One region of the Phyllobacterium sp. CCNWLW109 genome, then DNA from elsewhere that is predicted to be linked to it. Evidence: riboswitches for the same ligand, from Rfam matches in the RefSeq annotation. Region 1 holds a riboswitch; each other region holds the start of a gene.
The links. Region 1 has a riboswitch for thiamine pyrophosphate ahead of thiC (phosphomethylpyrimidine synthase ThiC). Riboswitches for the same ligand answer to the same signal wherever they lie in the genome.
Positions count from the first base shown of each region.

Region 2: linked by a shared signal. The riboswitch ahead of thiB (thiamine ABC transporter substrate binding subunit) and the one ahead of thiC (phosphomethylpyrimidine synthase ThiC) in region 1 are both predicted to bind thiamine pyrophosphate.
Region 3: linked by a shared signal. The riboswitch ahead of thiE (thiamine phosphate synthase) and the one ahead of thiC (phosphomethylpyrimidine synthase ThiC) in region 1 are both predicted to bind thiamine pyrophosphate.

Region 1 is NZ_JBBCBK010000004.1:472,902-478,153, reverse strand. Features, by position in the region: gene thiC (phosphomethylpyrimidine synthase ThiC) at 1-1,221, opposite strand, end outside; TPP riboswitch at 1,324-1,444, opposite strand; gene V9K92_RS17785 (NAD(P)H-dependent oxidoreductase) at 1,490-2,059, opposite strand; gene rpsU (30S ribosomal protein S21) at 2,241-2,522, opposite strand; gene V9K92_RS17775 (RidA family protein) at 2,690-3,034, opposite strand; tRNA gene V9K92_RS17770 (tRNA-Lys) at 3,120-3,195, opposite strand; gene V9K92_RS17765 (PhzF family phenazine biosynthesis protein) at 3,308-4,246, opposite strand; gene V9K92_RS17760 (NUDIX hydrolase) at 4,299-5,012, opposite strand; gene V9K92_RS17755 (endonuclease/exonuclease/phosphatase family protein) at 5,016-5,252, opposite strand, start outside.
Region 2 is NZ_JBBCBK010000003.1:717,276-722,527, reverse strand. Features, by position in the region: gene pcaD (3-oxoadipate enol-lactonase) at 1-428, shown strand, start outside; TPP riboswitch at 1,110-1,221, shown strand; gene thiB (thiamine ABC transporter substrate binding subunit) at 1,267-2,280, shown strand; gene thiP (thiamine/thiamine pyrophosphate ABC transporter permease) at 2,286-3,917, shown strand; gene thiQ (thiamine ABC transporter ATP-binding protein) at 3,910-4,653, shown strand; gene V9K92_RS14025 (M48 family metalloprotease) at 4,852-5,252, shown strand, end outside.
Region 3 is NZ_JBBCBK010000003.1:35,075-40,326, forward strand. Features, by position in the region: gene V9K92_RS22855 (transglycosylase SLT domain-containing protein) at 1-551, shown strand, start outside; gene thiD (bifunctional hydroxymethylpyrimidine kinase/phosphomethylpyrimidine kinase) at 574-1,374, opposite strand; gene thiE (thiamine phosphate synthase) at 1,371-2,036, opposite strand; TPP riboswitch at 2,101-2,204, opposite strand; gene V9K92_RS10805 (TadE/TadG family type IV pilus assembly protein) at 2,255-3,220, opposite strand; gene V9K92_RS10810 (ABC transporter ATP-binding protein) at 3,369-4,139, opposite strand; gene V9K92_RS10815 (ABC transporter ATP-binding protein) at 4,136-4,969, opposite strand; gene nikC (nickel transporter permease) at 4,966-5,252, opposite strand, start outside.

The sequences.
Region 1 (5,252 bases):
CTGGCAATCTCTGGCCCAAGCGATCTGAGTCAGTTCACCCAATGTTTCAAGCTCAGCAAACTGCGCCGCGTCGTTTGCATCGGCTATTGAACCGGGTCGCAATCCGTCACCGAGTGAAAAACTGACATCATAAGCACGGCAAATATCGCAGATTTCCTCGAAATGCTCATAAAGAAAGCTTTCCCGGTGATGATGCAGGCACCACTTTGCCATGATTGAACCGCCTCGCGAGACGATGCCCGTGACACGATTAACCGTCAGTGGAATATAATGCAGTCGGACACCGGCATGAATAGTAAAGTAGTCGACGCCCTGCTCTGCCTGTTCGATCAGCGTATCTCTGTAAACTTCCCAAGTCAGATCTTCAGCGATACCGCCAACCTTCTCCAGCGCCTGATATAGCGGGACAGTTCCGATGGGAACCGGCGAATTACGGATAATCCACTCGCGAATATTGTGGATGTTGCGCCCGGTCGACAAGTCCATCACCGTATCGCCACCCCAGCGGATAGCCCAAACCATCTTTTCGACTTCCTCCTCCATCGACGATGTGACGGCGGAATTACCGATATTGGCATTGATCTTCACGAGGAAATTCCGACCTATGATCATAGGCTCAAGCTCAGGATGATTGATATTGGCAGGTATGATGGCCCGCCCCCTGGCGATTTCCTCCCGTACGAATTCCGGTGTCACATGATCCGGTAACGATGCACCGAATGACTCGCCATCCCGAACTTGGTTCCGTGCGGCTTCCCGACCGAGATTCTCCCTTATAGCGACATATTCCATTTCAGGCGTAATAATTCCCGCGCGGGCGTAAGCAAGCTGCGTAATCGCTTTTCCGTCGTAAGCGCGGCGTGGCTGATATTGAACAGGAAATTCTCTTGTAAGCCGCTCGCCCGTGGCGAAGCCATTGTCAGCTGACTGGATTATTCGCCCCTTATAGGAATAGCTATCGGCCTGTTGACCGATTTTCCATGCCTCACGAACACGTGCGATCCCTTTATTGATATCGATACTTGCAGTTGCGTCAGTGTAGGGACCGGATGAATCGTAAACCGCAAGGTTTGGCTCACCAGCGGTGGGATGAACCGCAATTTCGCGCAAGGGAACGCGAATATCAGCATGTATCTGCCCTGGTTTATAAATCTTGATTGAGGCGGGAAGCGGCCCGGTTGAAACTTTCGGGGCCTCGGTAATTTTTGTTACAGCAGTCATCGTCAGGTTCCTTTGCGTTATTGCAGGAAACCCAGTTCTGAGCCGGAAGGATGAAAGAAGCCTCGCGAATCCAATCATGGATTCAGTGCGAATGCACTATGCGCGATAACCTTTGCACCGTCCCTACGCCAGTGTGAACTGGATCAGGTTCAACGGGTCACTGCGCTTGGCTATGCCTGAAGCAGTATCTCAGCCCCTTGTCGGGACTCCCCTGGTGAATGGCCTAAAGTGAACCGCCTGACGTATTGCTGTCAAGCGCTTCATAAAATTACGAAGCGCGAAGCGGTTTCAGAGCACCTGCCCATTTTGCAAGTTCAGTCAAAACCGTGCTGGCGCTGGTAGTTATCAGTTCATTTGGCGTGAACACGCCATCATCGTTGATAAACTGCTGGTACGAAGGAATGGGAACGCTTTCTGCAAGCGAAACCATACGGAGTGCCGAGATCAACCCTTTGACCGATTCGGTAGCACGCAATCCACCGGAAACACCGCCATAACTTACAAAGCTTACAGGTTTGTAGTTCCACTCATTCCATAAATAGACCAAGGCATTGATGAGCGAAGGTGGCGCGTTGTAGTCATATTCAGGCATGACAAAGATGTAAGCGTCGGCCGGCTCAATCGCCTCACTCCACTTCTTTGTATGCGGATGTTCGTATTTTTTCATGCGGGGATGATTCGGTTCGTCATAGACCGGCAACTTGAAATCAGCCAAATCGATAAGCACAGGGTCGAACTTGCCATCCTGCTTGGCGAATTCGTTGAACCACTTTGCTACAGCAGGACCACCACGCCCGGGCCGCGTGCTTGCGATTATAATATTGAGCCTGAGTGCCATAGGATCATATCTCCAAAACTGCGATAATCGATAAGTAAAGACATTGACCCATCGCACAAGAAGGCACTTTTTTGAAACTGCCCGGAATGTCTGCGTAGTCCCACAAAAAACGAAACCCGCTATAGCGATTTGGCCATGCGGGTTTGTCGTCACAATGAAGGGCGTTAAAGCCCGTCAGATATTAGCGATTATTATTATTATAGTCGTTACCTGCTGGCGCGCCAGGGCGTGCAACACGTTCTTTTTTCTTTGGTCCAGGCAACAAGCCTTCGCGTTGAGCCTGCTTGCGGGCGGCCTTGCGGGCGCGGCTAACGGCTTCTGCTTTTTCGCGAACACGACGTTCAGAAGGCTTTTCGAAAGCCTGACGGGCCTTCATTTCGCGAAATAGACCTTCGCGCTGCATCTTTTTCTTCAAGACCCGTAGGGCTTGTTCAACATTGTTATCACGGACGAGAACTTGCAATCGTTTTCCTTACCCATGCTTGCCTCGTCTTGCAGTACCAAAACTGGCCACAATCAGACAAGCGTTTGAAGAATTGCCACAACGGCAATCCGGAGAAGCGCGGACTTTATTCATTCCCGCGCCAAAAATCCAGTGCACCCAAGCAATTAAACTTGGATACGCAATCTTTAGATTGCAGCCGTGATGATGATTTCAACCTTATATTCCGGTGTTGCAAGCTTGGCTTCACCTGTCGCGCGTGCTGGAGCATTGGCCGGATCAACCCATGCATCCCATACTGCATTCATTTCGCCAAAGTCCTTCATGTCATCAAGCCAGATGATGGCCTGCAACAACTTCGACTTATCTGTGCCTGCCTCTTTGAGCAAACGATCAACCGAGGCCAGGACGTCTTTAGTCTGTTCTGTTACGCTCTTGCCCGGACCACCTACCTGACCGGCCAGATAGACTGTATTACCATGGATCACGGCCTGGCTCATGCGAGGGCCTGCTTCAATACGACGAACGCTCATGAAAATCTCCTGTGGAAGGTTTCGGACAAGCCGAGGCTTGCTTGGTGCAAGAAAAAAGGGCCATACGGCCCTCGTTTCAGAAAAATGGTGGGCACAGTAGGGATCGAACCTACGACCCGCTGATTAAGAGTCAGCTGCTCTACCAACTGAGCTATGTGCCCGTCAGCCGCTTCCGCGACGACAGTGAGCGCTCTATAACGGGGCAAATCTTGCCTGTCCAGCCCTTCATCAAACTTTATCGCGTTGATCGGCAAGAAGATGAAATTTTCGCTCTCAGACAAACAACTTGCCCTCTGCCACCTTGATCGCCGCGCCGCCGATTCGTGCGCTTATGATCGCCTTATCCTTAATATCGAGCTCTAGCTCAAGCTTCGACAGCCGGCCCATCTCATAGCCTTGTTCAATAGAAAACCGCTGAACCCCATCGAGCGGTTCATCGAACAAGTGAATTGCACCGGCAAACGCAGCTGTCGCTGAGCCGGTTGCAGGGTCTTCATAAGTTCCTTCGTCACTGACAAACATACGCGAATGAAAGTCGTTCTCATGCCCTACGGTTTCACGGCAGTAAGCATAAACCGGCAATTGCCTATGGCCAATTCGGGGTGCTATCCGCTGCATTGCAGCCTGATCGATCCGTATCCGAGCAGCTGATGCAAGACCACGTATCGGCACAAGTAAAAATGGTACACCGGCATCCCAAATGCTGGGAACATGGTTTTCAAAACCAATCTCGTCGCGCTCTAACCGCAGTGCCCGCGCTATAGCAACCTTGTCGTAGTTGTAGTCTACCCGTTGCGGCAATTTAGGGAGGTCAAATTCCGCAAAAGCCCCGTGTTTTCCCAGTCTTACGCCGCACCGAACAGGTCCAACCTGCTCTTCCAAAATAATAAGCGCATCTTGATCGCTTTCAACTTCACCAAAACGATTTTGCGCAAGTGACACAGCTGTCCCAACCGTAGGATGCCCGGCGAACGGCATCTCATAATCCGGCGTAAAAATGCGGACCCATGCTGTATGAGCGGCGTTTTTCGCCGGCAGCACGAAAACTGTTTCCGACAGGTTGAACTCACGGGCGATACGCTGCATCGCCTCATCATCAAGGCCCTGCGAATCGTGAACGATTGCCAATGGATTCCCTTTCAGGACCTCGGAAGTAAAGACATCATATATTTCATAACGGCGGAAGGTCATGGGCGTTGCCCCTTTTTCAATTTGATGAAAAATAGACCAACCCTAAGGTGGCGCAAGTCAAACCTTGTAACGGTTACATTTGGCTGAAATGCCAGTCGCCGAACGCGCGGAATGTAACAGGTGTTGTATCGGTCATATCAGCCGATGAAGCCACTGCAACAACATCGTCGAGCTCCGAAATAAGTTCTGCAGCGATATGGCGACGTATGCGCGTCAACAATTCTTGGGAACACAAATCAAAATAATAGCGACGAAACAATGCAATGCTGCGATCCGCGGTAACGAGATAAATATTGCTGTCAAAGCCCTGAGCATCCGCTAAATCAATAGCAGTCTCCTCCAAAACCTCACGCCTCATATTCCCTTCAATATCAATAATTTCGTTGCGCACATCACCTTCATCAAAGGAACCGGCCGGAAAATAGACACGCCCTGCCGCCGCCGTTGAACTGGCCATTCGACCGGCGATCAGCTTATTGTCGTTAGAGACGATCACGCCTACTGCATAAACGTGCCAAGGCTTCAGTGATGTCCGATTCTTCTTCCAGTGCATCATCGTTTTGAAACGCGTGCGTTTATAGACCGCTTCGAAGGCATCACCGTTGACGTGAGCCTGCTCAGCCATAAAGAAATCGCCATTGAAAAGAGTAGGATTGGCTCTAATTTCCTCTTCCCAATTTGCCCCAATTTCAGACTTGTTTTCTAATTCATAGGTGAGCGAGCCACTTTCTATCCGTATCGCGGCATGTTTGAGCTCAATCACCGTCTTCTCGGGAGAGGCTTTCATTGTTCAAACCATGTCAAACGTAACTACGACAGGACAATGATCGCTGGCCTTGGGGCGGTCCCAGCCAATACGAGGAAAACGTTCAAACTTTTGATCAGGTGGGAATACTGCCCGGAATGGCTGTCCTTGTCTGATGATGTCGGGAACAGCTTGCATGTTATTCTGCGCCAAGGACGGTGACGCCAAGATATAATCAAGCTGGCACAAGTGCCGTTCATTGGGTCCTCGCGTGTGATAAAG
Region 2 (5,252 bases), on a different contig from region 1:
TTGCCGCGCTTGAGGAAAATGGTATTGAAAGCATCGCCGACACGATCCTCGAACGCTGGTTTACCCCGACATTTCATCGTGAAAGCAGCCCTGCCTTAACCGGCTACCGGAACATGCTGATTCGTCAACCATTGGCCGGATATGCCGGAACCTGCGCAGCAATTCGTGATGCAGACCTGACAGAAGACGCAGGCCGAATATCGGTTCCAACAATCTGTATTGTGGGGGATCAAGATGGTTCGACACCGCCGGACGTCGTGCTTTCAATGGCTAAATTGATTCCGGGCGCGCGCTACGAAGTCATCAAGGATGCCGGGCATATTCCCTGCGTGGAACAACCCGAAATGCTCGTCGCGATCATTCGCGCCTTTATCGATGAGTTCAAACTTGAGGGCAATCCAATTTTGAGCAACTCAACCCTCAACTAGCTCAAGATGACTCGCCGCGAGTGAGGTGGATAAGCTGCATTCGATATAATGCGTGGTTCGACAAGCTCACCATGAGGGAAGTTTTGTGGGTCGCAGCGACAACTTGCTAGCCTTGCAAGAGTTGGCGCCCTGCAATCAATCGACCTCCCTCATCCTGAGCTTGTCGAAGGACGCACTTAGCTTGTGCAAATCAGACTTTCCAAAAATAATCTCGACAAACTTATCCAACAGCACCCGCTCTGCATTATTCTGTTCCTGTCCTTCCCGCGGGGAACAGCTTCCGGAGCCGTTCGAAGTTTGGGGAAGGATGGGCGCCTCCGATGGCGGGTTACGGACCCGCCATCCGGGGACGTTCTGTCCAAGGGTTCCCCTGCCGTTACTAGGAACGGCGCGTGCTGGACGAGCACTTTAAGGGGCGCAAGGCTAACGCATGGCGCGCCGCAAATGGCACTCCTTGGGTAGCCGAGGCCTCCCAAGCGGAACGGACAGAATGCAAAATCGCCGGACGGGCGGTCTTCGGATCGCTTAACCTACTACAAAGACGCGCTTCGATGACCGCCCGTCTTTCCCACCATCTCAATAGCCAGACGCAAAAGCGGGCGTGGCAAGGGGAAGGCATAACAAAAACAACCAGCTAGGCGATGGGCGCTTGCGTTGGCAGGACACAGTCACTAATCTTGCTTTGCTCTAACGGGGTGCCTGCATCAACAGGCTGAGAGACTGGAACCAATCCAGTCAACCCGCGGAACCTGATCCGGTTTGTACCGGCGGAGGGATTAGATGCGGCTTCACAAGCCGGCGCACCTATCCTTTTGAAGTTCAACTTTAGGAGGCGCCTATGCAGCCACTCGAATTTATGAAATTTGCCCTTGTTTCCAGCGCATTGGCATTTGGCCTTTCCAGCCCAGCAAATGCGGATGGCAAGCTGACAGTCTACACCTATGAAAGCTTTACCTCTGAATGGGGGCCAGGGCCAAAAGTCAAAGAAGCCTTTGAGAAGCAATGCACCTGTACTGTTGACTTTGTAGCAGTCGCCGATGGCGTTGCGCTGCTTAACCGTCTGAAGCTTGAAGGCGCATCGACAAAGGCGGATATTGTTCTCGGTCTGGATACGAACCTGACTTTTGAAGCTCAGCAAACCGGACTTTTTGCGCCGCATGGCATAGATACAACTGCTATCGACATTCCTGGTGGCTTCAAGGACAGCATTTTCGTTCCCTATGATTATGGCTACTTCGCTGTCATTTATGACACAGAGAAAGTCAAAGACGCACCGGTTAGTCTGAAGGATTTGGTTGATGGCGATCCGAAGCAGAAGATCGTTATTGAAGATCCTCGCACGTCTACACCGGGCCTTGGTCTCGTATTGTGGATGAAATCAGTTTACGGGGACAAGGCCAGTGAAGCCTGGGCCAAACTCAAGGATCGCGTTTTAACCGTCACGCCCGGCTGGTCAGAAGCCTATGGGCTTTTTACCAAAGGTGAAGCGCCCATGGTGCTTTCCTATACTACGTCGCCCGCTTATCATCTGATCGCGGACAAAACCGATCGGTACAAGGCAGCATCCTTCGATGAAGGACATTACCTGCAGGTCGAGGTTGCAGCGCAAACTGTAAACGGAGCCAAGAACCCGCTTGCTGCGCAGTTTTTGACATTTGTTACCGGCACGGCATTTCAGGATACTATTCCCGAAAACAATTGGATGTATCCTGCAGCTAAAACCTCAAATCCGCTCAATCCAGCCTTTGACACATTGGTAAAGCCAGCAAAGACACTGACTTTCACATCTGAAGAAGTGGCGAAAAATCGCAAAGCCTGGATCGACGAGTGGCTTGAAGCCATGAGCAAGTAGCATAGATGGCCGCCTCTTCGATGAAACCCTTGGCGGGAGGTCTCGCTCTCGCCTTTCTGGGCGTATTGGCGGGCGGCTCTCTCCTCAGTCTCGCCATTGAAGCTTTCCGTGGAAGCACGGAGGGCTTTGCTACTTTTGACAGCTACATTTGGCGGATTGCACGCTTCACAATCCTTCAAGCGCTCCTTTCCCTGGTATTTTCTGTCGGCCTTGCCATCCCGCTTGCCCGTGCATTGCATGCGCAGCAGAGCTTTCCGGGACGCGCAATGCTCCTGCGTCTGTTTGCCTTGCCTCTGGCGCTGCCAGCGCTCGTTGCCGTGCTCGGTGTCACCAGCATTTACGGACGAAACGGTTTGCTGGCTGCTATCCTCGGATGGCTGGGGCTTGATTTGGTTCCCGATATTTACGGGCTGACGGGCATTCTTCTCGCCCATGTATTTTTCAATTTGCCATTGGCGACACGGCTCATTCTCTCAGGTCTGGATTCCATTCCCGAAGATTATTGGAAACTCTCCTCACAACTGGGGATGAGCAACTGGACACAGTTCAAATTAATCGAATGGCCGGTCATTTTACGCAGTATATCGGGTGTGGCTGGCTTGATCTTCATGCTGTGCATTACTTCATTCACCGTGGTGCTGACACTCGGCGGAGGGCCTCGCGCCACGACACTCGAAGTTGCAATATACCAGTCGCTTCACTTCGATTTTGATATAGCCAGAGCGGTGTCCCTGACGCTTCTTCAGCTTTGCCTGACAATTATCGTGCTCGGCCTTCTATCGCTCGCTGGGCGTCCGACAGAAGAAGGCTTCAGCTTGCGTACCACGACCCGCCGCTTCGACATGCCTTCATTGCCGCAAAGACTATGGAACATTACTCTGATTATATCCGGTTTTCTGTTCGTAACCTTGCCCATGGCAGGCACTGTCGTTTCCGGCTTGTCGGCAGATATTACCCGTCTCCTGTCCGAAACAACCGTCTGGCGCGCAATTGTCACCAGTCTTGTTCTTGGCGCAATCGCGGCCGCACTTTCACTGATAATTTCGCTTAGTCTTGTGATTACGCGGGAGTTTTTGGCAACCCGGCGGCGCTACGCCAGAGCTGGAGTATTTGAGCGCTCGCTTGATCTTGGCGCGAGCTTGATCATGGTGGTGCCGCCTATCATCATTGGTGCGGGATGGTTCATTCTTTCCCGCCACTTTGTCGATCCATTCAGCCTCGCACCCTTCATGGTAATATGCGTCAATGCCGCTATGGCCATCCCTTTTGCGTTCCGGATTCTTCGACCGTCATGGGATACAGCGGCAAGCCGCCACAACAGACTGTGCGAGCAATTGGGCATTGCGGGTTGGAACCGGCTCCGAATTATCGATTGGCCAATTTTAAAACATCCGCTCGGCGTAGCCTTTGCCTTTGCCATGGCTTTGTCCCTTGGTGATCTCGGAACAATTGCCCTGTTTGGCAACGACACCGTTCTGACCCTGCCCTATTTGCTGTTGCAACGCATGGGAAGCTATCGTACCGCCGACGCCGCCGGGTTGGCACTAATTCTTGCTGCGCTGTGCCTCATTCTCATGATCATCGCCGATAGAGGCGCAATTCGACTGGCCAAAAGGGACAGCAGTGCAAATGGCTAAGCCCGCAAAAACAAATGGCGTCTCTGTTCGTCTCAACGCCGTGCGTTTCGACTATGGTGACATGGCAATGCACTTTGATGTGTCCATTCAAGCCTCCACAATAACCGCCGTCATCGGCCCGAGCGGATCGGGAAAATCGACGCTGCTTAATCTCATTGCCGGGTTCGAGAAGCCCGTTGGTGGCTCGGTACTAATCAATGAGGTTGACGTGACCAATCTTCCGCCATCGCTCCGGCCAGTCTCCATGGTGTTTCAGGACAATAATCTTTTTTCCCATCTGGATGTAATGTCCAATGTCGGATTGGGCCGCCGTTCGGATTTGAGGCTTGATGAAGTCGACAAAGTGGAAATTCAGGCAGCGATTCGGAAAGTCGGGCTTGCCGGAAAAGAGGGAAGGAAGCCCGAAGCTCTTTCCGGGGGAGAACGTCAGCGCGTGGCAATCGCCCGCGCATTGGTGCGCAACCGTCCCGTATTGCTTCTGGATGAAGCTTTCGCTTCCCTTGGCCCTGCTTTGCGTCACGAAATGCTGGAACTTATTGAGAATCTTCAAAAAGAAACCGGAATGACAATTATCATGGTTACGCATCATCCGGACGACGCTTTGCGGCTGGCATCGACGCTGCTCTTCGTTGATAATGGGCACATTGCTGCTTCCGGCCCGGCCAAGGATCTGCTGTCAGACGATGGCCCTGCCCTGTTGCGAAATTACCTCGGTAGCAAAGAGTCTGGTCTTTGACATATTTTCGACGCCTTGCCCCGGTCAGGAAAACAATGAAATTCTTGCTCCGGGCCGCACATCGGGCTAGCAAGAACAAAGACATACGAGTCTCCTGGCACTTAATACAAAAAGGATATGATTCTGGGTTCGCACACGTCTCCCTTGAATACAGGATGGTTTCAAGCAGCTAAGCAGGGCAGAAAGCCGGCGCAGCTCATGCTGATGCTTGCCTTTCTCTCAGGTTGCCAAGTGCTGAATATTAGCAAGGAAGATGCGGCGCTTGGCCCGTCATCGAACCCGGTCACGGTAGACAATGTTAATAAGAACGACCGACTCGCCAAACTTAGCGCTGAGCAGCATCCCCGTATTCTCGCGACCTATGGCGGCGAGTATAAGGATGCAAAACTGGAGCGCATGGTCGCCAAAGTCGTTGGCAATCTGACAACGGTTTCGGACAACCCGACCCACACCTATCGCATAACAATTCTCAACTCGCCCAACATCAATGCCTTTGCCTTGCCGGGCGGATATCTTTATGTCACCCGCGGCCTTCTCGCCCTTGCCAATGACAGCGCGGAACTGTCCGCCGTCATTGCTCACGAAATGGGCCACGTAAT
Region 3 (5,252 bases), on a different contig from region 1:
TTTCAAAATATTCGGTTGCCTACGAAGTGCCTGAATCGCTGGTTCGCCGCATTGTGCATCGGGAAAGCCGCGGTAATCCACAGGCTCGCAACGGTCCCTATTGGGGTCTGATGCAGATGTTGCCCGCGACAGCACGCGGCATGGGTCACACCGGCTCCGCGCAAGATTTGCTGGATGCAGAAACAAATCTCAAATTTGGCGTGAAGTATCTTGCTGGCGCCTACAAGGTTGCCGATAACAATCCTGATCAGGCCGTGCGGCTTTACGCTCGCGGCTATTATTATCAGGCCAAGAAAAAGGGCCTTCTGGAAGAGACCGGCCTGAAACCGTCAAGCACGCCTGTTGCACCCGCGACGATGACGGCGATGGCTCCCGCTGAAACACCGCCTGCCATGCCGGCGCAACTCGCTTATTCAGAAGAACCCGCTGTGGCGTTTCCGGCAGCGATCCCGTTGCCGATGCAACGGCCTGACATTGCTTCGGCAGCCACCAGTGGAGCAACCACAGGCTTGAGCAACGCGACACCAGCCAGCACCGCCGCTCCACTCTGAAATCAAAACTGCACCGGTGCTGCTAGGCCGCCCACCAGCGATGGAAGTGGTGGACCGGCCCACGCCCGCTGCCGACTTTGAGCATTTCGCCAGCCGCCATGGCAGCCGTCAGATAGTCCTTGGCTTCACTAACGGCACCATGCAGAGCCATTCCTTTTGCCAGGCCAGCGGCAATGGCAGACGCCAGTGTGCATCCAGTACCATGATCATTGACTGTCTTGATACGCGGCGTCGAAAATCGCTCCATTCCGGACCCATCAAGCAGGATATCGGTGCTCATATCCCCCTTGGCATGTCCGCCCTTTATGAGTACGGCTGAGGGACCAAGTTCGAGCAGCTTTTCCGCCTGCCGCACCATCTGGGCTTCATCTTCAGCAATCGGCATATTTGTTAGCAAGGACGCCTCCGGCAAATTGGGAGTCAGCAGCAGCGCGCGCGGCAAGAGAAGCTGGCGCAGAGCGTCGATTGCGGCCGGCTCCAGCAAAGGGTCACCCGCAGTTGCAACCATGACAGGGTCGAACACCGCTTTGCGCTGCCAGCGATCAAGCCCCTGCGCAATTGTCTCTATGGTTGATACTGTCGAGACCATGCCAATCTTGATTGCATTCACCTCAAGGTCGGAAAGAACCGCGTCCATCTGAGCCCGGATGATATCGGGCGAAAGATTCTCAATGGCCGTAACACCATGGGTGTTCTGCGCAGTGATCGCGGTGAGCACGCTCGCTCCATAAACACCGAGCGCCGAGAAGGTTTTCAAATCGGCCTGGATTCCTGCCCCGCCGCCGCTGTCAGACCCGGCAATAGTCAGCGCTATTGCGGTCATGCTGGCTCTCTTACCTGCAATGCCTCATCCACCGCCGACCGCAAAGCTTGCGCCGCTCCTTGCGGATCGTCCTGACGGAAGATCGCAGAAATGACCGCTACTCCATCGGCACCCGCTTCAATGGCAAGCGGCGTGCGCTCCAGCCCAATACCGGCGATAGCGCCTATGGGCAAATGCGGTTTTGCCTTGCGTATGATGGCAGCCAGGCGCTTGAACCCGTCAAAGCCGATCGGTTGCAGATTTTCCTTGGTGGGTGTTTCAAACAGGCCGCCAATACAGGCATAGTCAATATCGCCAGCAATTGCTGCTTGCGCGTCCGGCTCATTCTTGACGGTCAGTCCGATAATCGCATTTGGCCCGAGCAGATGTCGGACATCGGCAACCGCCATGTCTTCGCGCCCCACATGGACACCCTCAACGCCAGCGGCAAGCGCAACATCAATCCGGTCATTGACGAGCAAAGGAACGCCTGTCGCCTTGATCGCGGCGTGTATCTGCCGTGCACGATCAATCATGTCACGCGTTGCGGAGTTTTTGTCACGATACTGGATGATCGTCGCACCGCCACGCGCCGCAGCGAGAGCCAGCGCCCCCAAATCCTTGTCAGGGCCAATAGCATCAAAATCGACAATGGCATTGAGGCGGTAATCTACTTTTGTCACGTCACGGACTCCACTTTCAAAACTGGAGACCCGGATATGTGCGAAGAAAGACGAACCAGCGCGATAATTGCTCAATTCCCGTTCCTACGCCGGCATGATCCGGATCAGGTTCAAGGGTCTTGGCTCAGCGCCATCTCAGCATCGTACGATGCCCCCCTCGGAATGAAATCATGATGAGACGGCGCATCATGGAAGTCAATGCGCCGGGGTGGTTCGGCTTAACGAGTCAGTCGGACATATTCCCCGTCAACGGCCTTGCATGCGGCCTTGATCTTGTAAAGAAAGTCCGGCTCGATCACGCTCGCGGGACTTCCCCCGTCTTCCCACCAGTGATCATGCTCCTTCTGGTCGCAATCCAAAAGAGCCAGAGGATTGGTCGCGGTGGCGGTTAATCGAACACCGTCGACAAACAGGTTCGTATAGGTGCTGGAGTCCAAGGTGCTGTAGGTCGCATTATAGGTTTTATATTTCGAACCGGTATCTGCTTTGCAAACAACTTTGTTGTTCGTGGATGTGTTCCGGTAACCGATATCGCAGCCATCGGTCTTGACCTGCATAACCATGCGAAGGCTGCCTTCATCATATTCGCCAAGCTCGAATGTTACCGGCTTTCCTGTATCCGGGTCAGTGATGCCCGATCCTTTACCCCCTGCTCCGCTATGGTCTGTTGCGGTATAGGTAATTGTGCCCACTCTGACATCTTTGCCCCCCCGCGTGACATAGATGGAGACCCGTTTGTAATACCACCCGGTGACCGTATTAATCGTTATAGTAGCGCTTGACGGTTTCAATGGTGCCAATGCTTCCGCAAGCACACCTATAGCTACTTTTTCCTTGGCTAGTACCTTCATGAAAAGCGTATTTGTTTCGCCCGCGAGCGATACAATCACGCGTTGGTTGCTGGTATCAAAGCCGACCTGCATTTTATCCATCTCGGCGCCAAGATGAGCACGCAGATAGGCGCGTGCACTTGCTTCGGCAGCAGCCTTGTTTTCACCCGTAAAAACGGAGGCTCCGGCCAATGCCGCGGAATCTGCAATGCCCTGCAATCGTGAGCGATCGCCGCTTGCGCGGGTATAATCCACGGCAAGCCCGGTCATTCCCACCATAGGTACGAGCAACAATGCTAATGTGACGGCTGTCGCGCCACTACGGTCTTTCAGAAAGTTTCTTATTTTTTTCATGGCCCACTCCAGTCGCTGGGCAGACCATTGATTCAGCCATGTGAATGACGGCTTATGAAATTCATTCAGATTTTCACCATTCTGCATTCAGGCAGTAAAGAGCGCCTGAATGTTCAGCAATGGTAAAAATCCGGTGAACCTTACAGCTCTATATGGATGCTTCCGGCCGGACAAAACCCTCGCTCGCCAAAAGAAGATTGCGCGTGTAATCTTCCTTGACTGCGTGGCGGGCAAGGTCTGTCGCCGACAGGCGCTCCACCTCTGCGCCATTCTGCATCACCATCAGCCGGTCGCACATATGGGTGACCACCGCCAGATCATGGCTGACCATCAGGAAGGTCAGCTTTCTATCCCGCCTTATCTGCTCCAGCAGGTTAAGAACTTCCGCTTGTACCGAAGCATCAAGGGCTGATGTCGGTTCATCAAGAAGCAGGATTGAAGGCTCCAGGATCAATGCACGGGCAATGGCGACACGCTGGCGTTGACCGCCGGAAAGCTGATGCGAATAGCGAAAGCGAAAGCTTGAACCAAGGCCCACTTCATCAAGCGCGCGCAGGATACGTTTTTCGATATCGGCAAAGCCATGCACGACCAATGGTTCCAGCAACAGGCGATCCACGGTCTGGCGCGGATGCAGCGAGCCATAGGGGTCCTGAAACACCATTTGCACTTCACGGTAAAATGCTTTTGTACGCGACGAACCAAGCGTCTTGCCATTGACTGTGATCGCGCCGCCGGTAACAGGTGCAAGTCCCGCGACGGCTCGCAGCAAGGTTGACTTTCCCGAGCCGCTCTCGCCCACCAGACCAAAAGACTCGCCCTGCTGGACATCAAGACTGACGCCGCGCAATGCGCGAAAACGATCATACTTCACTTCAAGATTTTCGACGCTGAGAGCCGCCACTTGCAGATTGTTCATGCGGCCCACTCCGGCTTGCGGTCAAGGACCGGCAGCGGATGCCGGTCGGTGCCGATCTGCGGCATGCAATTCATCAACCCGCGTGTATATGGATGTTTTGCGTTCTTAAGGTCTGCAGCGGCGATTTCTTCGACGATCCGTCCTGCATACATGACGATAACGCGGTCGCAAAAGGAGGAGACCAGCCGCAAATCATGGGAGATGAAAATCAAACCCATGCCGCGATCCCGCACCAGATTGTCGAGGATTCGCAGCACATCCAGCTGCACTGTCACATCAAGCGCGGAAGTCGGTTCATCCGCGATCAGCAGCTCCGGTCCGGTCACCAGCATCATCGCGATCATGGCGCGTTGTCCCATGCCGCCGGAAACTTCATGCGGATGCAGATTAAAGACCCGTTCCGGATCACGTATTTGCACAGCAGCAAGCATGTCGAGCGCGCGCTTGCGTGCCTCGGCTTTGCTCACCTTTTCATGGGTGCGCAGCGTTTCAACAATCTGCCTGCCGATGCTCATCACAGGATTGAGCGAATATTTCGGGTCCTGGAGGATCATGGCGATGCGGTTTCCACGCAGGCTTCGCCGCTCCTTTGCCGAAATATCCAGAAGATCCATTCCGTCAAAATTCAACGTATCGGCGGTGATCTTTGCGTGATGTGGCGTCAGTCCCATGATTGCGCGCCCGGTCTGGGATTTTCCTGAACCGGACTCGCCAACAATGCCGAGCCTTTCGCGACCAAGCGTGAACGAAACGCCGCGCACAGCATCCACGACGCCCGTGCGGGTCGGAAATTGCACGCGAAGATCCTTGACTGTCAGCAAGGCGCTCATTGGTTGTTCCCCCTTGGATCGAGCGCATCGCGCAAGCCATCGCCAAGAAGATTAAAGCCCAGACTGACGATGAGAATTGCAAAACCCGGTGCGGCTGCCACCCACCATTGATCCATGATGAACCGGCGGCCGGATGCGATCATCGCACCCCATTCAGGCAATGGCGGCTGTGCGCCCAGACCAAGGAAACCAAGGCCTGCGGCGACCAGGATAATTCCGGCCATGTCGAGTGTCACACGGACGATCAGAGATGAAAGGCAAAGCGGCATGATGTGGCGCAGGA